One region of the Lysinibacillus sp. OL1 genome, then DNA from elsewhere that is predicted to be linked to it. Evidence: riboswitches for the same ligand, from Rfam matches in the RefSeq annotation. Region 1 holds a riboswitch; each other region holds the start of a gene.

What was found. Region 1 has a riboswitch for S-adenosylmethionine ahead of EW028_RS02335 (YezD family protein). Riboswitches for the same ligand answer to the same signal wherever they lie in the genome.
Region 2: it holds a riboswitch for S-adenosylmethionine, as region 1 does, so the genes downstream of both, metA (homoserine O-acetyltransferase MetA) here and EW028_RS02335 (YezD family protein) in region 1, are expected to answer to the same signal.
Region 3: it holds a riboswitch for S-adenosylmethionine, as region 1 does, so the genes downstream of both, EW028_RS13295 (methionine ABC transporter ATP-binding protein) here and EW028_RS02335 (YezD family protein) in region 1, are expected to answer to the same signal.
Region 4: it holds a riboswitch for S-adenosylmethionine, as region 1 does, so the genes downstream of both, metK (methionine adenosyltransferase) here and EW028_RS02335 (YezD family protein) in region 1, are expected to answer to the same signal.

The regions. Positions count from the first base shown of each region.
Region 1 covers NZ_SJDS01000001.1:459,769-467,410, forward strand. The annotation lists gene EW028_RS02300 (general stress protein) at 1-224, shown strand, start outside; gene EW028_RS02305 (hypothetical protein) at 340-696, opposite strand; gene EW028_RS02310 (DMT family transporter) at 831-1,730, opposite strand; gene EW028_RS02315 (LysR family transcriptional regulator) at 1,864-2,745, shown strand; gene EW028_RS02320 (phosphopantothenoylcysteine decarboxylase domain-containing protein) at 2,817-3,491, shown strand; gene EW028_RS02325 (TetR/AcrR family transcriptional regulator) at 3,594-4,196, shown strand; gene EW028_RS02330 (DUF418 domain-containing protein) at 4,180-5,274, shown strand; SAM riboswitch class I at 5,445-5,540, shown strand; gene EW028_RS02335 (YezD family protein) at 5,575-5,766, shown strand; gene EW028_RS02340 (flavin reductase family protein) at 5,857-6,342, opposite strand; gene EW028_RS02345 (VOC family protein) at 6,492-7,277, shown strand.
Region 2 covers NZ_SJDS01000002.1:157,310-164,951, forward strand. The annotation lists gene EW028_RS05160 (TrmB family transcriptional regulator) at 75-857, shown strand; gene EW028_RS05165 (hypothetical protein) at 880-1,266, shown strand; gene EW028_RS05170 (nucleotide excision repair endonuclease) at 1,321-1,692, opposite strand; SAM riboswitch class I at 1,896-2,007, shown strand; gene metA (homoserine O-acetyltransferase MetA) at 2,131-3,066, shown strand; gene EW028_RS05180 (GerAB/ArcD/ProY family transporter) at 3,106-4,254, opposite strand; gene EW028_RS05185 (hypothetical protein) at 4,286-4,519, opposite strand; gene EW028_RS05190 (Ger(x)C family spore germination protein) at 4,524-5,723, opposite strand; gene EW028_RS05195 (spore germination protein) at 5,749-7,293, opposite strand; gene EW028_RS05200 (HesB/YadR/YfhF family protein) at 7,482-7,642, opposite strand, start outside.
Region 3 covers NZ_SJDS01000006.1:234,969-242,610, forward strand. The annotation lists gene EW028_RS13265 (acetyl-CoA C-acetyltransferase) at 1-1,087, shown strand, start outside; gene EW028_RS13270 (acyl-CoA dehydrogenase family protein) at 1,214-2,998, shown strand; gene EW028_RS13275 (arsenate reductase family protein) at 3,183-3,539, shown strand; gene gcvH (glycine cleavage system protein GcvH) at 3,621-4,001, shown strand; gene EW028_RS13285 (toprim domain-containing protein) at 4,093-4,434, shown strand; gene EW028_RS13290 (thioredoxin family protein) at 4,449-4,760, shown strand; SAM riboswitch class I at 4,817-4,920, shown strand; gene EW028_RS13295 (methionine ABC transporter ATP-binding protein) at 5,003-6,031, shown strand; gene EW028_RS13300 (methionine ABC transporter permease) at 6,021-6,689, shown strand; gene EW028_RS13305 (MetQ/NlpA family ABC transporter substrate-binding protein) at 6,758-7,609, shown strand.
Region 4 covers NZ_SJDS01000007.1:29,407-37,048, forward strand. The annotation lists gene EW028_RS13625 (M20 family metallopeptidase) at 1-784, shown strand, start outside; gene EW028_RS13630 (IclR family transcriptional regulator) at 919-1,680, shown strand; gene EW028_RS13635 (aminopeptidase) at 1,692-2,615, shown strand; gene EW028_RS13640 (NUDIX domain-containing protein) at 2,814-3,281, shown strand; gene EW028_RS13645 (alpha/beta hydrolase family protein) at 3,265-4,041, shown strand; gene pckA (phosphoenolpyruvate carboxykinase (ATP)) at 4,107-5,693, opposite strand; SAM riboswitch class I at 6,083-6,201, shown strand; gene metK (methionine adenosyltransferase) at 6,460-7,642, shown strand, end outside.

The DNA of each region.
Region 1 (7,642 bases):
GCGACTCAGCCGTTACAGAGGGTTTAAAACGATTTAATCTGTCAGAGGGACAAATCGCTTACTATGCGCATCTTGTAGAACAAGGAAGTATTGTCTTATATGCAGAACATGAGGATGATGTTGATACACTCCAAACATATCCAGAGACAGCTGAAGAGCAAGAGGAGCGTTTAAGAAATCAACAGCGTATGGCAGAGGCAGAGCAATATAGAAGATTTTTATAATGAATCAAACTAACGAGATATGACTATTCCTCGCTAGTTTGAATATAGACAAAGTCGATTGTTTCGACTTTGTCTATTATTTTATCTAGCATTTCTTGAAAAGAAGGGCTATTTTTTAAATGCCATCTTTATATTTAGAAATGTTATTTTTCGCATTTAGTATTGAGAGAATAGGATCACTTGTTTTCTTTTTAAAAGGTTGCGAAAGCAGGTCTTGTAAATTAGTAGATTCTCTAATATCAAGGCTTTGTTTGGTTTCCATGAGGAGAACCCTTTGTCCTGTTGGTTTGACAAGGTATTGACGTACATAGCCATTTTCGTATCTGACCTCAGTTTTCGATTTGTTCTTTTTTTCGTCTTCCTCTTCACGGCCACCGACATGTCTCATTAAATCCAGTAGGTTTTGTGTTTGAATTGGTTGATTATCCTTGTTTGGTAAATAATATGACGTATGTAAGGTTTGAAATTGCATGTATGAATCTCCTTTATTTTCGTACCTGTAAAAATTAGTCTATTTTACATGCAATCGTGCTATAAAATCAATACATAGTAAAAGGAAGCTTGAGAAATAACGCTCAGCTTCCTTTTTTATTCATATGCACTATATTATTGTATGACTTTTTCCTGTGCATCCTTTTTCATAAAACGTAATACATGGAAATGCTCTAATTGTGCTACTAAATTCCCTATAAGAATGAAGCTGCCACCAATCATTAATTTCATTGTTATGCCTTCTCCGATAAACATCATGGCAAACATAGCGGCAAAAATTGGTTCTAAGGAGAATATAAGACCTGTATGTGTAGCAGAAGTATACTGTTGTGCAACAGTTTGACCCACAAAGCAAAACGCACTACAGATGATGCCAAGCCCTAAAATTGCAATCCAGGATATTGCTGAATTTGGCATTGTCGGTGTTTCGAATAGAAAGGTTAACACAAGTGCATAAATACCAGCAAAGCCAAGCTGATAAATTCCGTATGAAATGGACTCTACATTTCGTGTGAATGAGCTATTTAAAAGTAAATAAATTGAATAACATAACGCAGCAATTGCTACTAATAAATCACCTTTATGGAATGTGAATGAGCCGTGTGCTGTTAAAACGGTAATACCAATCATGGTACAAATGATCGCAAAGCTAACTGCTCGAGAAGGTAATTTTTTTTCAATAAAGCTGCTAAAAATCGGCACTAACACGACCGTTAGGCTCAAGATGAAGCCAGCATTTGAAACAGAAGTAGATTGTAAACCAAATAAACTTAACGCGAACACAATGAATAATAAAAATCCTTGAATAGCCGCATATTTTAATGTTTTACCATTTACTTTGATCATCCGTTTGTAAAAAATAAGTCCTGCTACGAAAAATGCGATGATACAACGTAATGCCACCACATTATAAACTGCCAACGTTTCTAGCCCCATGACCATAAAGGTATAAGAGAGCCCCCAAAACATTGTGACAATAACCATCAATACATTTGCTTTTCCTTGGATACTCATTATGTTCACCTACCATCTGTGTACTAAAACAGTTTTATACTAAAAATTACTATATATCTTGTGTTGTGATTAGTAAAACGAATGTTTATAATGAATAGGATTAAAAAAATTCATGTATATAGAGGGATTGCGGATGAGCTTAGTGAAATATGAGATTTTAACAAAGGTGGCAGAGGTGGCAAGCTTTACAAAAGCAGCTGATGCGCTAGGGTTAACACAATCTGCTGTGAGTCATGCCGTGTCGAGTTTAGAAAAAGAGTTTGGCTTTGCGCTCATTCATCGAAGTCGTGTGGGTGTGACATTAACGAGTGAGGGACAAACAATGCTAAGGGCAATGCGTCAGGTTTTGGATGCTCAAGAATTATTGCAACAGGAAGCAGCTCACATTCATGGCGTGACACGAGGTAAGGTTCGAATTGGTGTGATATCGAGTATTTCTTCCAATTGGATGCCAGAGATTGTTCGAATTATGGATAATCAATTTCCAGGGATACAGGTGGAGTTACGAGAGGGAGATTACTATGAAATTGAACAATGGCTTTTAAGTGGTGAAGTAGAAGCAGGATTTTTGAATGGTCAAAAGTCAGAGCAATATCAGTTCACTGAGCTCCAACAAGACCCATTATTATGTATTGTTTCGGATAAAAGTCCATTGTTTGATAAGACAGAAATTGATATCGTAGATTTAGAGGATATGCCATTTATTATGACTTCCTATAAAGGGACAAATGATGTCAAGGTGCTATTAGAGCAATATCATGTTAAGCCGAATATCCGCTTTGAGCTTTCCGAGGAGGTAGGGATTCTTTCCATGATTTCCCATCATTTAGGGATCAGTATTTTACCTCAGTTGGTTATTCAAAATTTACCGCCAACATTGAGAGCGATTCCATTAAAGCAAGGTGGCTACCGAACAATTGGTATTGCCATGAAACACCATGCTTCGCCCGTCACAAAGAAATTTGCAGAGATATTAAGTGCTTGGCTAAAAGAACAAAACAGCTCCCTAAAATAGTGGCTATTGAAGCCTATCCTTACATTACGTTAAAATAGTATTTGTATATATTTCAGAAAATAGGTGAGTGTATGGGGACATTACAGGGCAAAACCGTACTCATTACAAGTGGGGGAACACTTGAAAAATGGGATCGTGTACGAGGTCATACGAATTTATCAAAAGGCACAATGGGGTGTTATTTAGCAGAGGCGGCGCTGGCTGCTGGCGCTAACGTAGTATACATGCATGGTTACTTTGCACAGCTCCCAGAAAACCAAAATGATATGACATTGATTCAATTTGAAGGCATAGAGGATTTAGGACAAAAGGTGCGTCATGCAGTTCAACAACAACATGTCGATATCGTCATTATGGCGGCTGCGGGCTCTGATTGGGTCATTGACAAAGTATATGATCAATCAGGTAATTTAATGGAGGAAACGGGGAAAATGCCTTCTGACGAACCACCTATTATTCATTTTAAAAAAGCACCAAAAGTATTAGGTCAAATTAAGGGATGGCAACCGAATGTAACGTTAGTAGGCTTTAAGCTCGAAGCAACGAATGATGAGGAATTCTTGTTAGCTCGTGCCAGACTGCGTATGGAAACAGCCAATGCACAATTTATGGTAGCAAATAGCTCTCAGTCTTTATATGGGGGGGATGAACCTCATTGGATTGTACCTGCTGATGGACAGCCTCTTAAAGTAATGGGCAAGCAAAAAACAGCAGAAGCTTTAATGATGTATTTACAAAATCAATAAATATGAACTGTGTAGAGAAATATTTCTACGCAGTTTTTTCTTGTCTAAAAGGTTAGCATCCTATAATATTTACTTAACGGTCGGTAAAAAAGGAGGGTAATAATGGGAAATAAAGAACAAACTTTTCAAAAGATTATAGAAATTGCTTATGGGATGTTTGCGGAAAATGGATTTGAAAAAACAAGCTTAGCAATGATTGCTACAGAGGTCGGTATTTCAAAACCAGCCATTTACTATTATTTTCAATCAAAAGATCAATTAATCGCTTTCATATTTGATGAATTGTATAAAGAAATTCAACATGATGTCGCTGTGGAGTATAAAGAGCTTTCTTCTGCTAATTTTAAGGAGGAATTACTTAAGCTAGGCTATAAATCTATTGAGGCACAGGACAAGGACCCTTATTTTAATAAAATATTTAATCAATATGTACTATTAGCGGCCCGCGATGAAAACTATAAAAGACAATTAGTAGAGCTAGAAACAAGCTTTTTAACGAGCTTTGTTGCTATCCTACGATATGGCGTACAGCTAGGCGTGCTAGAGGATACTCCCCATATAGAAGCGAAGGCACAGATGCTAGCCCTCGTCTATGATAATATCGGTAATTTCATGTTAACAGGCAACCAATTGAACTATAGGGCTATTTGGAAGGAGGCAGTGAATAGCGTTATCCAAGGGGGCAAAGATGACAAAAAGAAATGATGATCGGCGCATTGAAGGTCTTGATTTTGCAAGAGCTCTCGCCATGCTTGGCATGTTCATTGTCAATTTTGGCGTCATAACAGGTTCTACAACGAATGGTTCAACATGGTTAATGGCCTTCCAACATCTTTTCGAGGGACGTGCTTCGGCCGTATTTGTCATGCTAGCAGGAATAGGGACAGCCTTAATGACTCGTCAGGCTAGAGAGAGTAAGGACCCAATCCTTCTTCGTCAAAATCGACTTACTTTGTGGAAGAGGGCGCTTTTGTTATTTACGATAGGGATTATATTATATGCAATCGGCTGGACAGGAGATATCTTACATTATTATGGCGTGTATATGTTTGTTGCTGCTTGTTTGATTGCCCAATCCAAGAAAATGATGATCTTCATAATTGGTGCCATCCTTATCCTTTCACAATGGCTTCAAATTCAATTTAGTTACCTTGCTGGTTGGCATCCAACATATGTGCTACTAGAGTATCTTGATTTTTGGACACCAGCTGGATTTATAAGAAATTTGATGTTTAATGGCTATCATCCACTATTCCCCTGGATTTGCTTCTTTCTGATAGGGATGGTAATGGGCACATTAGATTTAACAAATCATACATTAAGAAAAAACTTACTGGTGATAGGCTTATTGCTAGTCATCGTGACTGAGACTTGTTCAACGTTATTCATTAAGATGACAACCATTCATTTATTAGATGTAGAGAGTGCATTGTATTTATTTGATACAGGACCGATTCCACCGAATATGATGTATGTCCTCTCTAATTCGGCTTCGGCTATTGTTATCATTGTTGGCTCCATCTATCTTGTAGAGACATGTAAAAATAAAGTTATTCAATCTTTCATATTAACTGGACAAATGTCTTTAACGCATTATGTTGGCCATGTTGTTATAGGCATTGGAATACTAATTATTTGCCAAAAGCTGGAGAACCAAACACTTGCTTTTTCCATGCTGTATGCCTGCTGTTATTTTTTAGGATGTGTCGTGGTTTCTGTATGGTGGAGGACTAAACATCATCGAGGCCCACTTGAATTCATGATGAGGAAATGGAGCTTGTAATAAATTAATGGATTGCCATCTATTTCTCACTGACTAGGCATAAAATACTTTAGGTATAGGGAGTCTTTTAATCTAAACGACATATTGCATAGTATTCAACTAGGTTTTCTAATATTTTGTATTGACATTCCTATAGCAGAATTATAGAATTATTTTCAAGAAACGCAGTACTCTTATCAAGAGAGGTGGAGGGACTTGGCCCAATGAAGCCTCGGCAACCGAACAACAGGTGCCAAATCCAACAGATGGTGTCTGAGAGATAGGAGGGGCTATCAATCAGTTTGATGCGTTGGCCTCTTTATGAACAATAAGGATAAAAAAGAAGGGGTGTATCGTATGGCTCAGTCAGTAAAAGTAGATGATAAGAAACTAGAGGCAATTGCGAAGGCGATTCAAAATCTTGAATTTGGTGAAGTGCATATTACGATTCAAGATGGTGTGATTGTGCAAATTAATAGGCTTGAAAAGCAGAGATTTCCGCAGAAAAAATAACAATGATTTCAGTAGAACTTATGTCAAACGGCCACCTATAAGCATGAAGGATTTCCTGTGCTTACAAGTGGCCCTTTTTTTGTGTAAAGGCTAGCTATAAAAGCTTTTTGGTATGGGACCGATATGACGGCGATGATAAAGCAAAGGCTCTTTTTGAGCATTTGTAATGTCTACGACCTGCCCAATAAAAATGGTATGGTCGCCAGCATCGATTTGCTGAAATGTTTTACATTGTAAATTAGCTGCTGTATCATGTAAAATCGGTAGTCCTAAAGAGGAAGTTGACCATTTTGCTTGTGCAAAGCGATCAGGGATTTTACTGGCAAATAGTGTACATAAATGCTCTTGATCACTCGCTAAAATATTGACCGCAAAATTTGGCGAAGTCGTGAAATAAGGATGGAGCTGAGATTTTTTATCGAGTGACCACAAAATAAGGAGCGGGTCGATTGAAACAGATGCAAAGGAATTGACGGTTAAGCCAATCGGTTTTGTGTCATGACATGTCGTGACAACTGTTACGCCTGTAGGATAATTACCTAATGCCAATTTAAAAGCAGCTACTAAATCTGTCATTCAAATCACCTCTTTATGAAATTAGTGAACGGAGTTTGTAGGTAAACGAAACTTTTTTTCATATCCTACTAGTAACTCCTTTTCTTGAGTAAATTTTAAACTAATCAAACATACAGGTAAAGGTAATGGGGAAAGAAAGGGGAATGGCCATGACTTTATATTTTGATCATTTGGTTCATCAAGTGGAATCACCAGAAAATATAAAGGTTTTCTTCAATAAACGAAATGTCCATACAGTGAATGGTGGGCAGCACACGATGTGGGGGACTTATAATACGTTAAGCTACTTTGGCTTAAGCTATATTGAACAAATTGCTATCTATGATCGTGATTTATTTGAGCAAGCGGCACAATACCCATATTCCCTACATTATACGTTTAAACGTGATCAAGAGCGCCAGGGATTTTCTCGAATTGCTCTGCGCACAAAAAATATTGAGGAAGAGGGTCGACGCTTGCGAGCATTGGGCTATGAAGTATATGGACCAGATGCATGTAGCAGAACAAGACCAGATGGCACTGTGGTAGAATGGAAGCTATTGCATTTTGGTAAGCCAGATCTGCCAATTGATTTTCCATTTTTGATTGAATGGGCGGAGGCAGATGAAGAGCGTTTGGTTCAATTAAAGGCAAGTGGTGCCATTGATGTCAAACAGGCTATAACCATGGAATCCGTCCAATTCTACGTCAAGGACATGCAGGCAACAGTACAACTGTGGCAAGAGGTGTTACAGCTACCAGTGCCTACGCAATATGAGCAGTATATGTCACTACAGCTACCGAATATGCGTTTAGATTTCTATGAGGAAGAGAGCGCGATGACAATGACACTTGGTCATGTCAAAGAGGGACCATTTGGTGTGACATTAAAGGATTCTAAACGAACAAAGGAAACTTTAGTTTGCCCTGGTGCTTTTTATTGGATAAATCGATAAGGAGAAAAGGCTGGAACATCACTAACAGGGACCTTCATTAAGCCGAATAATCTTTACATTAACAAACATGATAACTAGAAAAACCGAACTATTCCGAAACACTTCGTAAGCGTTTTAGTGGATAGCTCGGTATTTTTATGGGCTGAAACACTTTTGCTCTCGCCTTTTTACATAAGTATTGAAAAACAAAACCATCAATAGAATTTATTATGCTGGCTACTTGCTTTCCTGTGGATTTAGCGTTATAGAGGAGACCCTGGAGCGAAATCACCCCCTCACCTTGCTAAAAAGTTTTAGCAGTGACATGATCTTTAATTCAACAATATGGAAAAATCCACTTCATCAGAGAAGTGGATTTTCGTTGC
Region 2 (7,642 bases), on a different contig from region 1:
GCGCTGTAAACCCCATTTTTTCATTGGCAAATCTTCACATTGGTAGCCTATAATAAAGATAATGGAGGGATTACATGGAGGAATTAATCACCCAGCTGAAAGAAATGGGTTTTACAGAATATGAAGCAAAGGCCTATACGGCACTTGTTCAGCAAAGTCATGTCAGTGCCTATCAGGTAAGTAAAAATTCTGGCATACCACGTGCAAGAGTGTATGATATTTTAAATATCCTTGTAGAAAAGGGCATCGTGTTAAAAGAAGAGACCGCAGAACAAACGACCTATTCGGCAATGCCTGTGTCTGTGTTCTTACAGCAAATGCAACAGCGCTGGGAGTCGAATTTTACGTCTATAAGCGGGAAATTAGAGAAATTAGAGGAAAAAGTACAGGAAGCAGAGCCTAAAGTGGTCATGCTGAAGGGCAAGGAATCCATTATCAACTATTGTCAGTCACTTCTAAAGAAGGCGAAGAAAAAAGTGATGCTGTCGATGTGGGAAGATATGTATGATGCCTTACGTGAAGATTTGCAAGAGGTGGCGCTGCATGTTCCTGTTCATGGCATTACGTTGTATGTAGGAGAGCATCTCGCCTCAATTGACCAGCATAGAGCCACACATTATACAAAAAAAGCGTCTACACCGCATTGGTTTATCTTATCGATAGATGGTCAGGAAATGATTTATGGTCATTCTCCATCTACCCAAGAGACGGCCTTTATCACCAATGATCCGGTTCATATTTATTTGTTAGAGGATTATATATGGCATGATGTGCTCATCAATCGGTTAGTAAAACGTGATGATCAGGAGTTAGAAGACTGGATTGCTAAGGAGCGTAAAGCTTTTTTCTTAGAATAGTCGTATAAGGAAGGGGAGTTACTTGAAAAAATTCGTGTTGCTAGGTTTAATAAGCCTACTAATGCTAGGAGCCTGTAATGCTACACCACCTACCGATCCACCAACGATTCATGAGCTAACGGTTGTCCCAGATAATGTCCAAAAAAATATCGTTTCTAATGACAGAATACAACTATTGCATGAAAAGGATGCTCCATATTACCTTGTTTATTATTCAAAAGGGAATGTATTGGCAAGTATTACAGCTGAGGGAAATAGGCTTATTATCCAGTTAGAGGAAGGCAGCGAGCAAAGGAAAGAGGCTCAACCCTATGTTTTTAAAGTCACCGTCAAGAATCCTGAGCTGGATACCATTGATTTGCGAATAAACGGTCAGAGTACGCCCATTGATCGTATGACCATTATGTGATAAAAGAAACCGAAATCCCTTTAGAAATGAGATTTCGGTTTCTTTACGTGATGTCTAATAAAAGACTTTGTCTACGTTATATTTAGAGCGGAAAGTATTAATCGCATATGTTTCGTAAATTTCACGTTCCATTGGATCTTCTACTTCATAGACTTCAATTTTGAACACTTCATCTCGATGGTTTTTCATCGGAGATACATTATCCTCGAAATGTTTTTTAATACGTTGACGAATTTTACGTGCTTTCCCAACAAACAATAGCTCATTCTTGTCATTATAGAATAAGAAAATGCCGCCTTTATCACGTGTGATTTTATGGAAGTCAATAAAACCGAAGTAAGGTGTGATTGGCACATCACCTGGTTTTAAATCTTGTTCACGTTGACGGATTACTAGATCTGGTTTTGGAAATTCAATTTTAATCAAACTATTCACGTTCCTCTCTCTTACTAAAAGTATATGGTAACATAATTACGGCATGTTTACCATAAATTTTAAATGTAGAAACACCACAGATAGCAAGCTTAGTGTACATCAAATGAGCAAGGAACATGCACATGAATCACAAAATATTCGATGAATTATTGATATTCTAACTAGTTCGTGTTACAATTCAAGATAATTAAATAATCTTATCAAGAGAAGCTGAGGGATTTGGCCCGATGACGCTTCAGCAACCTCTAACAATTGTTAGAAAGGTGCTAATTCCAGCAAAGGATTTTTTCCTTTGAGAGATAAGAGTGGACGTGAAAAAAATCCTTCTCATTCTATCTCGTATGGAATGAGGGGGATTTTTTAATTTCGTTGCAATGTACGCAAGTTAGGTTTGCTAAAAGAGAGTGATTATAGAGAGGGGAAAGCAAGATGCCAATTAATATTCCGAAAAATTTACCAGCTGGAGAACATTTACGTGAGGAAAAAATCTTCGTCATGGAAGAAGATCGTGCGAAAACACAGCAAATCCGTCCATTAAATATATTAATATTAAATCTAATGCCAGAAAAAGAAAAAACTGAGCTCCAATTATTACGTTTATTGGGGAATACACCATTACAGGTGAATATTACCTTTTTGAATACAGCCACTCACGAGTCTAAAAATGTGAGTAAATCCCATTTGCAGCTTTTCTACACAACGTTCAATCAGATTCGACACCGACGCTACGATGGTATGATTATAACTGGTGCACCAGTAGAAAAAATGGCTTTTGAAGAGGTCAACTATTGGCAGGAAATTTCAGAAATTATGGATTGGTCTAAAAAGAATGTGACATCCGTGCTACATATATGTTGGGGGGCACAGGCTGCATTGTATCATCATTATGGCATTGGGAAGGTTGAGCTTTCTGCTAAATGCTCAGGCGTCTATTCCCATGTGATTACAGATTTAACTGTAGATTTGGTACGTGGCTTTAGTGATTTATTTACTGCGCCCCATTCACGCTATACATCTGTTTCGATTGACGAGGTTCGCAATCATCCAGATCTACGATTATTATCCTATTCAGAGGATGCTGGGGTATTTATTGTACAATCAAAAGATAATAAAAATATTATGATTACGGGCCATCTAGAGTATGATGCGACAACGCTAGCCGATGAGTACAGTCGCGATGTGGCGAAGGGCATAGATATCGCCGTTCCTGTGAACTACTTCCCGAATGACGATCCTACACAAGTGCCAATGAATACATGGCGTGCCCATACGCATCTATTATTCTCTAACTGGTTGAACTACTATGTTTACCAAGAAACACCATATGAATGGGATTTTGTAGATGAAATCGAATATCATATTTAATTAATAAAAAGTCTAATTTCTTTTCTAGCTTAGAAGAAATTAGACTTTTTGATTGTCATTTTCTGTTTCCTGCTGAGGTGTTTCGTTATTTTGAGCCTTGGATTTACGATTGCGAATAACTACTACAATCAGCAAAAGTATAGGTAATAAAATGGTGAAAATAAAGGAAAAGATTGGCCAAATTTCATTATTATAATTAGTAGAATGCACAATATCTGGATGAACAATTTGAGAAAGTCCAATAACAATTATACCCATCGGTATAATGAGTGGACGATGATCCTTGATCTTCAATATTTGTGCAAGTCCAACAACGGTCGTATAGAAATACATAAATGTACGAATATATATAGACGAAATCCACATAAATGCCATAATGATTTCTATGCGCTGCAAAAAATTCCCTATAGATATTCTTTGTGCTAAGGCATAGCTAGGAAATGTCCTTGATGCAGTGTTTTCAGGACCTAATACAAGAATCGATAGGACAATCAACGTAACTAAGACGATTCCGCCAAAAATTGCCCCAATATATAGCCCTTTCTGTGCAGACGGCTGTACATTGACGCCAGTAGGATAGAGCATCAATAATACAATTAATGGAAAGGAAAAGATACTCATAAAGCGTGCAATACTATAAAACATAGATGCTTTGGTCGCTTCTAGTAGAGGCTGAATATTCTCAAATGTAATTTGAGGGGTAATACTAAGGACGAAAAAAATAAAAATAAAGGTAAACAATGGGAAGAGGATTTCTGCCGAACGGGCAAAGGTCTCAATCCCTAAATAAGCGGCATACATAATAAGGATGCTGAACAGTAGGGCAAATGCTAATGTCGGTGTCTCTGGCATTACTTCCGTTTTCATGAAAATACCGATAAAATAGAGTAATTCTCCAGCCGAAAGAAAGGTCACAATTAGGAAACAAATTGCTGTGATTTTCCCAAAAAAACGCCCAAGTATTTTTTCATTGGCCTCGATAAAGTTTAGGGACGGTGTTTGATTGGCCAGTGTTAAAAATAATTTTAGTACCAGTAAACTAAGCAGAACACCAATGCTTGCCGCTATCCAAGCATCTTGCTTAGCGGCACCAGTAATACTCGAAGGGATAATTAAAATCGCTGTACCGATAGAATAGAGAAAGGTAACGATTGTAAACTGTCTTGAACTAATTATCTCTTTTTCCATCAAGCTACCCTCCGTTTCTCAGTCCATCTTTCTATTTTGTGAATGACACAATGTAATCCCTAATTGGTGTGAAGATAAAGGTAATCAAATCTAATGGGCTAGGAATATGGATTTTAAGGGCAATCCCCATATTTAAAGCCGTTCCAATAAGTAGCAAAAAGGAGAATACAATAATGGCTTTTCTATCCTGTTGCTTTTTTAGCTTTGGAATAAAAATAAGCGCAATAATTATCGCGATGATCAAGATAGCTACGGCTAGTACCATCTCATTACTCCTCCTTTGGCTTGTTTAATAATGAATTTTGCATCGTACCTGAACCTTGGGTTGTTACCTTTACATGAACAGCCACTGCTAAATCTGGAAAAATGGAAGTCCAGTCATCCTTGATTTTTTTCCACTGCTTTGGATCTGCCCGATGTAGGGCATCCCCAAATCCAAAAACATCGACTTCATATTGCTGTTGAATTTTCTCTACAGTTTTTTCAATGCGTTCATCAATCCCCTGGGCTGTTTTTTTATTAACGTAATCAATCGATTTATTTTTGGTAAGATCGATAACACATTCGACCTCTCCAACATTCTGCTCTACATTAATATGGACATCGATTTTCGGTTTCCCGTTTTTAAATGATCCTTTCACCTTTGTAGTGGATTGGGTGATTTCAGTAGACAAGGTCCCTTTATTAGGACAGGCGATGATTTCTATCGTACTTTGAATTTTGTCATTAAGAAAACTAATACTTTTGCTTTCGCTCTCAGTCAGTAGCCCTATATATTTATCGCCTTTAAAGACTGCTAAACCTGTATAACGTAATAGCACAGGTGTTTTAACACGTTGCACATTTGTTTGATCTACCCCTAATTTCTTATCCCCAATAACTTCAATAGCAGAAATTAATGCCCCTTTATGCTTATTGCTTAAGGTATTGACTAATTCATCAATATTAACAGCTATTGTGGAGCCCCAAGCCTTCTCAGAGACATCAAGGGAATTTAACATTTTATTAGCAGGAACTTTTTCAATGGGTGTTAGTACATTTAATACATCCTTTGCTGTTGCATCGTGAGACATAATGACGTCGAAATCCTTACGAAATTCATGGTCCCTTACAATTAAATCAAGTGCATCACTAATGCCTTCTTTTGCGAGATCTTCCCCTAATACAACCACTTGAAGGTGGGCAAAATAAGGTTTTCGTGCTGCAATAGTCGTCATTTTGCGAATGGCCTCAAAGATGGTCTCACCTCTCGAATGATAGCTAACGACAGGAGAGCGTTGAGTGGAAGCTTGGCGCATTGAAATTTCACTAGGATCAACAATTTGAACCGTAATTTCATATTCCTCATCTATTTTGTCAATGCCCAATGCTACGACAATGGCCAATTCATTTAATTCACGCTTACTCCAGCAGCCACTTAACAGTATTGTGAGGATACATAGTAAGCAAATCCATTTTATTTTTGCCATATTCCATTCCTCATTTATCCAGTTGTTATTTCCTGCCTTTTAGATTGATATAGTTATGTCCTCTAACAATATTTTTTTGATTGACTAAACGAGGTCGTGTAAGTAATTTTCTACGCGGGAACAGCAAAAATGCATCCTTCTGATCCTGTAATACCAATGGTGCGAATGGGCTTAAATAAGGTACACCAAATGAACGAATGCTACATAGGTGAAGAATAATTAGCATAATGCCAAACATTACACCGAATAAACCAAACATAGCAGCTAAAATCATTAATGGGAAACGTAGTACACGAATCGTATTCGATAAGCCATAGGCAGGGAAGAGAAAGCTACAAATCGCTGTTAAGGCTACAATAATTACCATTACAGCGGATACGACGCCTGCATCAACTGCTGCCTGTCCAATAACTAAAGTACCTACAATGGATACCGCAGGACCGATTGTCCGAGGCATACGAAGTCCAGCTTCCCTTAAGACCTCAAAGGCAACCTCCATAATAAGCGCTTCTACTACTGCAGGAAAGGGTACGCCTTCCCTTTGTGAAGCAATGCTAATTAACATGGGTGTCGGTAGCATTTCCTGGTGAAAGGTAGTAATCGCCACATACAAGGATGGTGCTACTAATGCCAGACTGATACCAAAGAAACGCAGTATACGTACGAGTGAGCTAATCATCCAATGCTGATAATAATCTTCTGCTGATTGTAAAAAGGATGTAAATAGCGCTGGTACGACTAAGACAAAAGGTGTGCCATCAACTAGAATCGCCACTTTGCCATCTAATAATTCACCTGCGATGACATCAGGACGTTCGGAGTTGTAGACGGTTGGAAACATCGAGTTTTTTGAGTCTTGAATAAAATCTTCAATATAGCCACTTTCCAGAATGCCATCAATATTAATACGATCTAGTCGAGCCAATACCTCTGCGACGATTTTGTCACTGGCGATGCCATTTATATACATCACCGCTACATCTGTTTGTGTCACATCTCCGATAACACGGGACTTAATCCAGAGATTCGGACTTTTAATTTTGCGACGAATGAGCGCTGTATTCGTACGCAAGGTTTCCGTAAAGGACTCCCTCGGTCCGCGAATAACGGATTCCGTCGATGGCTCCGTGACAGCTCGATCCTTGGCACTTCTAGTACTTGTCACAATCCCTTCGGCAAAGCCATCTAATAAAATAACCGTTTCACCATTGAGAATGGCATTGTAGAGTGTTGTGAAATGCTCAATATTCGTCACATCGCCTACTGTTAAATAGGAATTTCGAACATATTGATTAATGGTTGTTATTTCAATATCTTGTTCTTCTTCAATATTTGCCATCAGTTTATCGATAACAGAATCAGAAATAGTCGTTTTATCCGATAGGCCATCAATGGAAATAATGGCGAGGCTATGGGGATCAGTTTCTCCAATCGCAATTTCACGTATGATAATATCATTACTATGCCCTAGTGACTGTTGAATGATTTTTATATTTTTAGATAGGGAAGTATACAATAAATCGTTCGTTGTATGGGATGGGGAGGTCTCGTTATTGCTAGACATGGACATGTGTTTTCCTCCTCAAAAGGTCGTTCATTACCTTTAGAATGGACAATTTTTTTGAGAGATAAACGAAAGAGATATGAAAAATCTAGCTATTTGTAGCAATATTACATCACTTGCAACTTTCGTGTGTCCTTGTTTGTGATAAATAAAAAAACAGTCTGTCCTTTCATGTATGGAAAGGACAGACTGTTTTATGTACGATAGTCGTATTGTAATTCATCTTTACTTGTATCAACATCTACATGTAAATTGTGATCGTTAAAGAACCAAAGATCTTTCTCATCAATGTAATAGATAACACCATCAATTTCTGTCTGTACACCTATGGCAATAGGTTCCTCACGTGTCATGC
Region 3 (7,642 bases), on a different contig from region 1:
TTTTGGTGCTGTTGTAGTCAAGGAAACATTGAAAAGAGCAGGCTATGAAGGGCCAATTGATGATTTAATTTTAGGCTGTGCAATGCCAGAAGCAGAGCAAGGAATGAATGTAGCACGTAGTATTGGGGCACTTGCTGGATTACCAGATACAACGCCTGCTTTGACAATCAATAGATTTTGCTCATCAGGTTTACAGGCAATTGCTTATGCAGCAGAGCGAATTATGCTAGGACACTCAAAGGCTATTCTTGCTGGTGGTGTAGAATCCATGAGTATGGTGCCGATGGTAGGGAATACACCACGTTTAAATCCGACTTTAGCAGAAACGGCTCCACAGTATTATATGGGCATGGGGCATACAGCTGAGGAAGTAGCTCGTCAATATAATGTTAGTCGTGAAGACCAAGATGCTTTTGCTGTTCGCTCGCATGAGCTTGCTGAAAAGGCAATTAAAGAAGGTAAATTCAATGATGAAATTGTACCAATTGAAGTGGAACAGCATTACGTAGACGATAACAATAAAGCACAAGTGAAAAAATTCACATTCAGTATGGATGAAGGTGTACGTCCAGGTACATCAGTTGAAGGTTTAGCCAAACTACGTCCAGCTTTCCACGTAAAAGGCAGTGTAACGGCGGGCAATGCCTCTCAAACTTCTGATGGTGCAGCAGCTGTACTAGTAATGGATCGTGAAGAGGCTGACAAGCAAGGACTGACACCAATGGCAAAATTCCTAGGCTTTGCAGTTGGCGGTGTACCTCCTGAAGTAATGGGTATCGGGCCTATCGTGGCAGTGCCAAAAGCGTTGGAAATTGCAGGTTTATCCATCGAAGATATTGATTTATGGGAAATCAATGAAGCATTTGCTTCACAGTCATTACAGGTGGTACGTCATTTAGGCATCGACCAAGAGAAAGTCAATGTGAATGGTGGAGCGATTGCATTAGGTCATCCTCTAGGCGCAACGGGAGCTATTTTAACATTAAAGCTAATTCATGAATTGAAGCGTCAAGGGAAGAAATATGGTGTAGTGACAATGTGTATTGGTGGCGGCATGGGTGCTGCTGGCGTATTTGAAATTCTATAATTTTTGCTAGATCAGCTTGAGGTGTACTGTTTACGGTTGCCTCCGAACATTGTATACGTCAAGCTTTTCTATACATGATCATTAGGGGAATCAACTAACAAAAAGATATATTGGGAGGAATTAATCATGACTGAAAAAACAACTGATTTCATTAAAGGCGGCGGATTTCTTATTGAAGATGTGGAATTAGATCGTGTATTTACACCGGAAGATTTCACTGACGAGCATAAAATGATTGCTAAAACAACAGAGGAATACGTTACAAATGAAGTTTTACCAGTAGTGGAAAATTTAGAGCACCATGAATTTGAGCATTCAGTGCGTCTCCTAAAAAGTGCAGGCGAATTAGGCTTACTTGGAGCAGATGTGCCTGAAGAATACGAAGGGCTAGGATTAGACAAAGTTTCTTCAGCTTTAATCGCTGAAAAAATGTCTGTTGCAGGTGGTTTCTCTATCACACATGGTGCTCACGTTGGTATTGGGTCATTACCAATTGTTCTATTCGGTAATGAAGATCAAAAGAGAAAATATTTACCTAAGCTTGCTTCAGGTGAATTAATCGCTGCCTATGCATTAACAGAGCCAGGTTCAGGTTCAGATGCTCTAGGTGCAAAAACGACTGCAAAATTAAATGAAGCTGGAACACATTATATTTTAAATGGTGAAAAACAGTGGATTACGAATGCAGGCTTTGCTGATGTATTTGTGGTCTACGCAAAAATTGATGGCGATAAATTCTCCGCCTTTATCGTAGAACGTGCCTACAATGGTGTTTCAGTTGGTCCTGAAGAAAAGAAAATGGGGATTAAATCATCATCAACGCGTACATTAGTATTGGAAGATGCGGAAGTACCTGTAGAAAATCTATTAGGTGAAATTGGTCGTGGTCATATTATTGCGTTCAATATTTTAAACATTGGTCGTTATAAACTAGGCGTGGGCACAATTGGCGGATCGAAACGTGCATTGGAGTTAGCTATTCAGTATACAAACCAACGTCAGCAATTTAAGACAAAGCTTTCTGATTTCAATCTGACAAAAGAGAAATTATCAACGATGGCTTCTCAATTGTATGCTTCAGAATCATTAAACTATCGTACTGTGGGTCTATTTGAGGATCGTTTAAGCCAATTAAGCCTAGAAGAGCAAAAGCAAGGTAAAGTAATTGCAGGAGCGATTGCTGAATATGCCATTGAATGCTCTATTGCTAAAGTATTCGGTTCAGAAACTTTAGACTATATTGCTGATGAAGCTGTCCAACTTCATGGCGGTTATGGCTTTATGGCTGAATATGAGGTAGAGCGTATTTACCGTGATTCTCGAATTAATCGAATTTTTGAAGGTACAAACGAAATTAACCGCATGATTGTACCTGGCACATTTATGAAAAAGGCGCTAAAAGGTGAGCTACCATTATTACAAGTTGCCCAAAATTTACAGCAAGAGCTGCTTATGCTAATGCCAGAAGATATCGGTACAGAGCCGTTAGCACAAGAAAAATATTTAGTGAAAAATGCCAAGAAGATTGCTGTATTAGCTGCAGGATTAGCAGCACAACGCTTTGGTGCAAAGCTTGATCAAGAGCAAGAAGTATTGGTAAACATTGCGAATATAGCTAACCAATTATTTGCAATGGAATCAGCTGTCTTACGTACAGAAAAAGCAATTGCTCGTGACGGTGCTGAAAAAGCACATCAAAAATTGCTATACACACAAATTTTCTGCCAAGAAGCATTCTCAGAAATCGAAAAAGAAGCAAAAGACACAATTCTTGCTTCAGCGGATGGCGATGCAGCCCGTATGACATTATCTGCACTGCGTAAGCTAACACGTAATAATCCATACAATTTAATTGCGAAGAAGCGTGAGGCTTCCGTTAAATTAATTGATGCTGAAAAATATATTGTATAATAGTGCAAATTTAACCTAGCTATCTGCAAAAGATAGCTAGGTTTTTTTATATGAGATGGATAATCGTAAAAGGAGCGGATAAATTTGCACAACTGGTGGATAAACTTACAAAAAAGAGTGAAGTTCACCATTGAAAACAACTATGATGGTATACTACAGAAAAAGACAGAAGAGGAGCATTGTAATGACGATTCAATTTTTCCATTATCCGAAATGTACAACATGTAAAAAGGCACAGAAGTGGTTAAATGAGCATGAGGTTGCCTATGAAGAGGTACATATCGCAGAGCAACCTCCCACTAAAGAAGAATTAACAGCTATTTGGCAAGCTAGTGGACAGCCTTTGAAGAAATTTTTTAATACCTCAGGCATGAAATATCGTGAGCTTGGCTTAAAGGACAAGTTAGCGGAAATGACGGAGGATGAGCAGCTTGAGCTACTTGCTTCAGATGGCATGTTAATGAAACGTCCCATCGTGACAGATGGAAAAAAAGTTACTTTAGGTTTTAAAGAAGTAGATTTTGAGCAAGCTTGGAAATAACCGTATTAAACCTTGTATTTATAGGAGAAGTATGGCACACTGAAAGTGAATATATTACATATTTATGGAGGGGTTTTTTGCATGAGCACACCTAAAGACTTACGATACTCTGAAGAACATGAATGGGTAAAAGTAGAAGATGGAAAAGTACGTATTGGTATTACTCACTTCGCACAATCTGAATTAGGAGATATCGTATTCGTTGAGCTTCCACAAGTTGGCGACGAAATCAAAACAGATGATCCATTCGGTAGCGTAGAATCAGTAAAAACTGTTTCTGAATTATATGCACCAATCTCAGGTACTGTAGTGGAAGTAAATGCAGATTTAGAAGATAGCCCAGAATTCGTTAATGAATCACCATATGAAAAAGCATGGATGATCGTTGTTGAGCCTGCTGACGCATCAGAAGTTGAGAAACTAATGACAGCAGAGCAATACGAAGAAATGATCGCTGAATAAGACAAGCTATAATCGAAAAACGTCGGAAACTACCGGCGTTTTTTGTTATATAATGACTTATAAGTGGGGATCTCTAAATGGAGGTGGCGTAATGTTCGAGGGAAAATGCTTGATAGTAGAAGGACGCTCAGATAAGCTACAAATTGAGCCTATTTTGAATGAGAATGTTACAATACTATGTACGAATGGTACAATTGGTGTGCATCAATTAGAAGAACTACTGGATCCCTATGAGGGCTGTGAGCTATTTACTTTTTTTGATGCAGATACTTCTGGCGATAAGCTACGTGCATTAATGGACAGACATTATCCAGAAGCTGAGCATCTGCGCACAATGCCAACATATAAGGAAGTAGAAACGACACCAAGAAAAGTGCTAGCGATGATTTTACTGCGAGCACATTTTTCAATCCATAATGAATATATTTTGTAAGGTTGCGTGAGTAAATGGAAGAATGGTCAACAGAGCAGTGGGAAGCGGCTAAACAGTCAGGAGAGAAAACTGCATTTTATTTATATACACCGATGTGTGGAACATGTGCAGTGGCATCTAAAATGATGTCCATTATTGAACAATTACTGCCACAGCTACAAATTGGTAAAGCAAATATCAACTTTTTGGAACACATTGCTTATGAGCATCAAATTGAAAGTGTTCCATGTCTACTCATCAGTGATGGCGGAAAAGTGACAGAAAAGATTTATGCTTTTCAATCCGTACCATTTTTATATGAATTGTTAAAAAAATCAATTGACTGAACTTTACTAGCGTGGTAAAGTATCAAATATATTACTAAAACATTAAATATATCGAACTCTTATGAAGAGTGGCGGAGGGAAGTGCCCTATGAAGCCCGGCAACCATCACAATGTGAAAAGGTGCCAAATCACCCAAAGATTTTTCTTTGAAAGATGAGAGAACGGTTTAACGTATTATACGTGACCCCTTCTACTTGTCTGTGAGTGAAGGGGTTTTCTATATGAGAAAAGGAGTATTCGCTATGATCCAGCTTCAAAATATTACAAAGAAATACAAAACAGCAAATGGCGAATTAACGGCAGTCAAAGACGTCAACCTTACTATTAATAAAGGTGAAATTTTTGGCATTATTGGCTATAGTGGTGCTGGTAAAAGTACCATGATTCGTTTATTAAACGGTTTAGAGAAACCGACAGCAGGAACAGTAACGGTGAACAATCAAGAATTTTCATCGATAAAAGGGCAAAAGCTTAGAGCGGCTAGACAAAAGGTAAGTATGATTTTCCAGCATTTCAATTTACTTTGGTCTAGAACAGTTGCCGAAAATATTGCATTCCCTTTAGAAATCGCAGGCTTCCCAAAGGCTCAACGTGAAGCACGTGTGAAGGAATTAATTGCCCTTGTAGGCTTAGAAGGGCGCGATAAGGCATATCCATCCCAGCTTTCTGGTGGACAAAAGCAGCGTGTAGGAATTGCACGTGCATTAGCGAATAATCCAGAGGTTTTACTATGTGATGAGGCGACATCGGCACTCGATCCTGAAACAACGGATGCTATTCTTGATTTACTCGTTGATATAAATGAACGCTTAGGCTTAACTATCGTCCTGATTACCCACGAAATGCATGTCATTCGCAAAATTTGTCATCGTGTAGCAGTGATGGAGGCAGGCGAAATTGTGGAACGTGGTGAGGTATTGCAAGTCTTCCAAGCCCCACAGGCGGCTATTACTAAGAAGTTTGTATCTCAAATTACAGACACTAAGGAAACACAGGATACGGTAGCACAAATTAAAACAAACTATCCAACTGGACAACTTGTCAAACTTATTTTTGTTGGTGAAAAAACAGAACAGCCAGTCATCTCACATCTTGTGAAACAATTTGATGTAGAAGTAAGTATTGTTCACGGAAATATTTCACAAACAAAAAATGGTGCATATGGTACATTGATTGTGCAAATTGATGGCTCTCAGAAAAACGTCACTGAAGCCCTTCGTTATTTAAATACAGTGGAAGTACAGACGGAGGTGATTGAAAATGCTAACTAATCTCTTTCCGAATGTAGACTGGGAAAATATGTGGCAAGCTACGTATGAAACTTTATACATGACAGCTATATCAACGGTTGTGACATTTATTCTTGGGTTAGTCATTGGTATTGTTCTATTTTTAACTAGTCCCAATCAGTTATGGGCAAATAAAATCGTTAACTTTTTAACGGGATCACTCGTTAATATTTTCCGTTCCATTCCATTTATCGTATTAATTATTTTATTAATTCCATTTACGAAGTTGTTACTAGGTACAATTCGTGGTGCCAATGCGGCGTTACCTGCTTTAATTATCGGTGCAGCACCGTTTTATGCTCGTATGGTATTAATTGCGTTACGTGAAATTGATAAAGGTGTCATTGAAGCGGCTCGTTCAATGGGAGCGAAAACTTCTACAATTATTTGGAAAGTATTGGTTCCTGAATCATTACCAGCTTTGATTTCTGGTATCACCGTAACGGCTGTTGCTCTTGTAGGTTATACAGCGATGGCAGGAATTATTGGTGCAGGTGGTCTTGGTAACTTAGCTTTCTTAGACGGCTTCCAGCGAAATCGCCAAGATGTGACATTAATGGCAACTATTTTGATCTTAGTAGTCGTATTTATTATTCAATGGATTGGTGATTTAATTACTGAGAAAATTGATAAACGCTAGCACGAAATTGAGGTTATTCCGGTTTTTACCGCTAACATATTTAAAACAAATAAAAGGGAGTGTCATAAATGAAAAAGTTATTAGCAGGATTATTTTTATCAATACTTGTACTAGCATTAGCAGCTTGCGGTACAGATAAAAAAGAAGATGAAAAATCAGCATCTGGCGATCAAACAGATAGTAAAGAAAACGTAACATTAAAAGTAGGTGCTTCTAATACACCACACGCAGTTATTTTAGACAAAGCAAAACCGATCTTAGCTAAAGAAGGTATTGATCTTGAAATTGAAACATATACAGATTATGTTTTACCAAACCAAGATTTAGAGTCAAAAGATATTGATGCAAACTATTTCCAGCATATTCCTTACTTAGAGCTACAAATTAAAGACAATGGCTATGATTTCGTTAATGCAGGTGGCGTTCACATTGAACCAATCGGTATTTACTCTAAAAAATATAAAACGTTAGAAGACCTGCCTGAAGGCGCAACAATTTTACTTTCTAACTCAGTATCTGACCATGGTCGTATGCTGTCATTGTTAGAGGCTAAAGGCTTAATTAAATTAAAAGAAGGCATTGATAAAACAGCAGCAGAATTAAAGGACATTGAAGAAAATCCTAAAAACTTTAAATTTGATGCAAATACTGCACCAGAAATGCTTGTACAAATGTACGAAAATGATGAAGGCGATGCAGTACTTATCAATTCTAACTTTGCCATCGATAACGGTTTAAACCCAATTGAAGATGCTATTTCTCTTGAAGATAAAGAATCTCCATATGTTAACATCATCGCTGTACGTGCAGGTGATGAAACAAAACCTGAAATTAAAAAATTATTAGAAGTATTAACATCTAAAGAAATCCAAGACTTCATTTTAGAAGAGTGGAAAGGTGCAGTAGTACCGGTAAAATAAGAATTAGAAATTTTATAAAAGGGTACATAAGTT
Region 4 (7,642 bases), on a different contig from region 1:
TGTTCCATGGCTGTTAGAGCGAGGCTATGTGCAGGGAGATGGTTGTTTAATCGCTGAGCCCTCTTCACCTTTAAACCCAACTATTGGACAAAAGGGCTCTTACTGGTTTGAATTAGAGGTGCGTGGGGAACCTGGTCATGGAAGCCTGTCACCATTGGCTGGACGAAATGCCATTGTCGATGCAATTCGAGCTATACAAGAGATTCGTACACTATGGGATGTAGAAATCACAATACCTGAAGAGGTACAGCCACTTATCGAGGTATCAAAAAAATACATGCGTGAAGTGGAGAAAGATCGCTTGAAATATCAAGAAGTTTTAGAGAAAATTACTGTAAATATTGGTACAATTGAGGGAGGTACGAAGTCAAACGTAATCCCGGATTACTGTAAGGTCCAGGTCGATTGTCGTTTACCATTTGGTATTACACAAGAAGAAGTAACAGAAATCTTGACAACTAAACTAGATGGCTTGGCTATCGATTATTCAATCCAACGTTTTGGCTTCAAAAGCGTAGCCAATTATACGCCTGCTGAAAATCCTGTTTGCCAATCGATAGTGGAAAATATATCGTATGTTACAGGGCAAGAGGCATATGGTGTCATGCAATGGGCAAGCAGTGACGCTCGTCATTTCAGACAATATGATATTCCTGTATTGCAATACGGCCCAGCTTATTTACCAAGTATTCATGGTTATAATGAAAAAGTACGTGTTGAGGATATCGTACGCTGTGCAAAAGTTTATATAACTGCTGCTGTTGATTTCCTATATCAAAAGTAAGAGATTAGCTACTCTCTTACTTTTGATAAAGTGATATCAGGTGCTGACGGCTGCTAAATCTGTCGATTATTTCCCCCTTAAGAGAGAGATTTGCAGCCGTTTGTACAGATAAATAGTTCAGAAGGATGAGAGATATGCTAAAGACATTAAATTTATCAATTGCGGTTTTAAAAATGTTTACAAAGGAAAAGCCCACATGGGGTGGTCGAGAGTTAGCACTGGCGATGAACATGAATCATACAAATTTATATCGCATTCTTGAAACCTTCGAAAATAATGGGTTTATAACAAAAGATCCTATAACAAAAAAATATTCTCTTGGTATTGCATTATGGGAAATAGGTATGAATATGTATGATTCATTAAACATAGATCAGCTATGTATGCCAGTTCTTGATAAATTAAAGGATGTCACTGGAGAAACAGCCATTTTTACCGTACTGAATGGACTGGAAGCGTTAACATTACTAAAAGCAGAACCTGTAAATAAGGTAAAATTTACAGTTTCAAGAGGAAGTAGATCCCCACTGTATGTAGGAGCATCTTATCGTTCGATGCTTGCTTTTTTAAATGAAGAGCAAGTTGCAAAGGTCATAGATGAACCATTAACAGCTTATACAAATAATACGATGACAGATGCCACAGAAATAAGGGCAGAGCTAGAAAAAATTAGAACATGTGGCTATGCACTTAGTAATAGTGAGTATTCGGTCGATGTATTGGCGCTAGCTATGCCTATATTTAATAGTGAGGAGCAGGTCGTAGCGTCTATTACCGTTTCTGGACCAATTTATCGTTTTACAGAGCAACGTGTTCCGGAGTTTTTGGGACCTTTAACAGAAGCTAGAAATGAAATAGAAGGAATTATTCGTAGATATCATTTGAATTTTAATTAAGGAGTCCTATTATGCATCATTTACATGATATTGCACTAAATGTTTTAAAAGGCAATCTAAATGTTCATTCTTCAGAGTCACTATTAATTTTGACGGATAGCCACAAACAAGACATCGCGAAAATTTTTTATGAAGCTGGACTGTCAATTACTGCAAATACAATGTTCATGGTGATGCCCCTGTTAGAGAAATCCGGGCAGGAGCCAATCCATGCAGTTTCTGAGCTTATGGCTAATGCCGATGTTGCACTGTGTATTACCTCCCACTCCCTAACACATACACTGGCTCGTAAACATGCCTGTGAAAAGGGTGGACGTGTAGCAACAATGCCAGGGGTAACATTGGAGATGCTGGAGCAAGGTGCCCTTCATGCAGATGCACAGGAGATCGAAGCTACGGTAGAAAAATATGCCCTTTTACTTGATACGGCTAAAGATATTCGTATTGTCAAGGATGGCCATGAGCTGATGTTTAGTGTAGAAGGCCGTTTCGGAATACGTTCCACAGGGGTTATTCGTCAACCTGGTGAGTATGGAAATATTCCTTCAGGAGAATCATATATTGCACCAATAGAAACATCTGCGAATGGAGAGATTTTAGTAGATGGCTCTATTGCTAATATTGGTGTTTTAAAGGAGCCATTATTATTAAAAATAAAGAATGGTCGCTTAGAAGAAGCAGTCGGTCCTGATGGTCCACGACTACTGGCATTACTTGGTGAAGGCAATGGTAGAGTCATTGCAGAGTTTGGCATCGGAGCCAATAAAAGTGCCATCCTATGCGGCAATGTATTAGAGGATGAGAAGGTGTATGGGACCATCCATATCGCATTTGGCAGTAATGCGCCATTCGGTGGAGCCAATGCATCAGATGTTCATATTGATTGTGTTGTGAAAAGTCCTATCGTCTATTTTGATGGTCAGCAAGTAATCTAAAGAAAAGCGTGTCTTCCTATGAAGCACGCTTTTTTCATGCTTTACAAGACTGTAGCTTAGGGTTGCTTGTCATTGTAGGTTTACAATATAGTTAATATAGATGAATAGGAATGATGTTTAAATTCTGTCCATAAAATAGAAGTATGATGAAGCAAGTAACTTTTGTTTTGCAACAAGAAAGAACGTGAGGTTGAAGAGATGTTAACATTTACAGATTTACATGGCCTACAAGTAGATTTGAGTTTTACAAGAGGCGAATTTAAAGTAGAACCTAAACACGTCCTCGTCCTATTAAAGCATGAAAATAAATGGTTATGTACTGTCCATAAACGACGTGGTGTAGAAGTGCCAGGAGGGAAATTAGAAGAAGGCGAAACCTTAGAGGAGGCGGCGATTCGAGAAGTTTTTGAAGAGACGGGTGTTCATGTGAAGAACCTTCAATGGTTTGCAGAGTATGCAGTGTATGATGAAATCGTTTTTTGTAAATCCGTTTTCACTGCACAATTTTTAGCGCAAGAGGATATAGAATTTGATTTAGAAACGTCAGGCATGCTTTGGTTAACCGATGAAGAATTTGCTCAGCATCCTAACTTGAGTTTTCACATGAAGGATGAGGGGATGAAGAAAATGCTGGAGGAGCTGAAACATCGTGACACACAATGGTGATATTATCGAAAAACGCCCCTATCCTTCACCAAATCCAGCTATACGTTTAACGGAAATAACCTATCTTTCAATGGGCTTACGTATAAAAGGACTATTAGCAGAGCCAAAGACAGAAGGTACATATGATGGCTTTTTATATTTAAGGGGCGGCATGCAAAGCATTGGGATGGTAAGACCCTCTCGTATTGCACAATTTGCGGCGCAGGGCTTTATCGTATTTGCCCCATATTATCGTGGGAATCGTGGGGGAGAGGGTCGTGACGAGTTTGCAGGGGCAGACCGTTACGATGCGGTCTATGCCGTAGATGTACTCAAACAATTCTGCAATGACAATATTCATGTTTTTGGTTTTTCACGAGGTGGTATTATGGCTCTGTGGACAGCTATTTTAAGGAGGGATATTACTTCTGTTGTAACATGGGCAGGTGTTTCTGATGCAACAGCCACTTATTGGGAACGTACAGATATGCGCAGGATGATGAAGCGCGTTATCGGAGGAACACCTAATCGTGTACCAGAAGCGTATGATGCAAGGACACCTCTTTTTGAGATAGAGCGTATAACAGCTCCCGTTCTTATCATTCATGGCTATCGTGATGAAAATGTGGATATTGAACATGCCAGACAATTGGCATTTTTTTTAGAGGAAGCAAATAAATCATTCGAAACTTGGTATGATCTTACCTATGCACATCAATATCCACCAGCAAAAAATCGTGAAACTGTTCGTGCTCTTTGCAAGTGGATGAAACAGCAATAAAGCATAGAGAAAACAAAAAGACAAAGGGAACGAATTAATTGTTCCCTTTGTCTTTTAAATAGATGTTATTTTAATGGACCACCAAGTGTAGTGATGGCTTCAGAAACGTTTGAGAATTTCTTGAAGTTTTCGTTGAATAAGCCTGCAAGCTCAGCAGCTTTTGCATCGTATGCAGCTTTATCTGCCCAAGCTTCACGAGGATTTAACACTTCTGAAGGTACGCCTTCAACTGCTGTTGGAATGTGTAAACCAAACACAGCATCTTGTGTTGTTTCAACATCTGCTAATTTACCATCGATTGCTGCACGGACCATTGTACGTGTATAAGAAAGTTTCATACGGCTACCTGTGCCATATTCGCCACCAGTCCAACCAGTGTTTACTAAGTATACCTGTGCCCCATGCTCGTCAATTTTTTGTCCTAACATTTCTGCGTATACTGTTGCAGGAAGTGGAAGGAATGGAGACCCGAAGCAAGTAGAGAATACTGGTTCTGGCTCAGTCACACCACGTTCAGTTCCAGCAAGTTTAGAAGTGAACCCGCTTAGGAAGTGATACATTGCTTGTTCTTTAGTTAATTTACTGATTGGAGGTAATACACCAAATGCATCAGCTGTTAGGAAGATGATTGTTTTTGGATGACCTGCAACAGAAGGATCAACGATATTTTCGATGTATTGGATTGGATAAGCTACACGAGTATTTTCTGTTAGTGATCCGTCATCATAGTCACAAATACGCGTTTCTGGATCAACAGCTACGTTTTCTAATACAGAGCCGAAGCGAATCGCATTGTAGATTTCTGGTTCTTTTTCAGCAGAAAGGTTGATTGTTTTTGCATAGCAGCCACCCTCAATATTGAATACACCATTATCAGACCAACCGTGTTCATCGTCACCGATTAGCTTACGATCAGGATCAGCTGATAACGTCGTTTTACCAGTACCAGATAGACCGAAGAATAACGCTACATCGCCAGCTTCACCAACGTTTGCTGAGCAGTGCATTGAAAGAATACCTTGTTGTGGTAATAAGTAGTTCATGATACCAAAGATAGATTTTTTCATTTCACCAGCATATTCTGTACCACCAATTAAAATAATTTTCTTTTCAAGTGATACGATGATGAATGTTTCAGAAGCAGTACCATCAACCGCAGGATCTGCTTTAAAGTTAGGAGCTGAGATGACAGTGAAGTCAGCAACATGAGAAGCTAATTCATCTGCTGTTGGACGGATAAATAATTGATGAGCAAAAAGATTGTGCCATGCGTATTCATTAATAACTTGAATGCTTAATTGTGAATCTTTGTCAGCACCTGCAAAGCCTTTGAATACGAATAACTCGTCACGTTCTTTTAAATATTTTATTACTTTTACATATAGGTTATCGAACACTTCAGAAGAAATCGGTTGGTTGACTTTACCCCAGTCAATTTGATCTTTTGTGCTTTCTTCTTCTACCGTATATTTATCTTTAGGTGAACGACCAGTGTATTTGCCAGTTTCTGCACGAACTGCGCCATCTACTGTTAACATTGCTTCACCACGAGATGTAGCTTTTTCTGCTAATTGTGGTACTGAAAGTTGAACATTAATGTTACCGCCGTTTAATAATTCCTTCAGTTCGTTTGCAATTTCTACTGAATTCATCGATTAAATACCATCCTTTTTTATAGTATTCCCTTGATTTAGAGGGATTTTTTCTTAATTTCAAAAATAGTATAACACAATTGCTTAAATAATCTATACTAATTAAGAAATTATTTTAGAGTTTTTACCACTTTTCAATAAACTGACAAAAAATAATGTTTTTCGAGTAGAATACCATCAATCCTACTGTAATTAGGCACGAAAATTGAGCCACACATATGTTACCACAAGTAGCTAGGTATGTTGTAGGGATTAATTTGCTTCTATTTACATCATCATCCAAGTATGAAAAGTTTTTGTGTAATAAGTTCTTTCCTTTCTATACAGTAATACATAAGAAAATATTTGACAACGTTCGACCTTTTCAGTAACATGAGATTGAACGGATACTCTTATCCCGAGCTGGTGGAGGGTCAGGCCCTGTGAAACCCGGCAACCTGCATGAACTATTTCACGACATGCGTTGGTGCCAACCTGATGCAAGGGAACATCCCTTGAACGATAAGAGTGAAAGGTTACGCAGTCATTATTCCTTTCCTCATGTAAAGTAACGTGAGAAAAGGATTTTTTTATTGTTAAAAATCAATGTAAAGGTAAGTATATGTAGTTCTTTCCTTATTATAATGACGAATCTTTCGAAATCCTCGTGTTAAAAGCAGCAGTAACGGCTTGAGAGTTCAATCCTTAGGAGCGGACTTGACATGGGTAATGAGTACCGTATTCATACACAACTACTTATTGTAAGAGTATTTAGGAGGAAAACCAAATGACAAACCGTCGACTGTTTACATCAGAGAGTGTAACAGAAGGACATCCAGATAAGATTTGTGACCAAATCTCGGATGCCATTTTAGATGCTATTTTAGCAGAAGATCCAAATGCACGTGTAGCGTGTGAAACAACTGTAACAACAGGATTAGTATTAGTAGCAGGAGAAATTACTACTTCTACTTATGTGGATATTAAAGGTATTGTTCGTGACACTGTAGCTGAAATTGGCTATACACGAGGTAAATATGGCTTTGATGCAGAGAACTTAGCGGTGCTTGTGGCAATTGGCGAACAATCACCTGATATTGCCCAAGGTGTTGATCAGGCATTAGAGGCACGTGAAGGCTCTATGACAGATGCTGACATAGAAGCAATTGGTGCTGGTGACCAAGGCTTAATGTTTGGCTATGCATGTAATGAAACACCAGAGCTAATGCCATTACCAATTAGCTTGGCACACAAATTAGCACGCCGTTTAACAGAAGTACGTAAATCAGGGGAACTTGCCTATTTGCGTCCTGATGGTAAAACGCAAGTAACGATTGAATATGATGACAATAATGTACCGGTTCGCGTGGATACAATTGTTATTTCAACACAGCATGATGAAGAAGCAACACTTGAACAAATTCAAGCAGATTTAAAAGAATTTGTTATTGCACCAGTTGTACCGAGTGAATTATTAGATGCTAATACGAAATACTTCATCAATCCAACTGGCCGTTTTGTAATTGGTGGGCCAAAAGGTGATGCTGGATTAACAGGGCGTAAAATCATTGTTGATACATACGGTGGTTATGCACGTCACGGTGGTGGTGCCTTCTCAGGTAAGGATGCAACCAAGGTAGACCGTTCGGCGGCATATGCAGCACGTTATGTAGCGAAAAACATCGTAGCAGCTGGCTTAGCAGAGCGTGCTGAAGTGCAACTTGCCTATGCGATTGGCGTTGCTCAGCCTGTTTCCATTGCTGTCGATACATTTGGCACAGGTAGAGTGAAAGAAAGCGAAATCGTTGAATGGGTACGCGAGCTATTCGATCTACGCCCAGCAGGTATCATTAAAATGCTTGATCTTCGTCGTCCAATTTATAAACAAACTGCTGCGTATGGACATTTTGGTCGTACAGATTTAAATGTACCATGGGAGCAAATTGATAAAGCAGACGCGCTACGAGAAA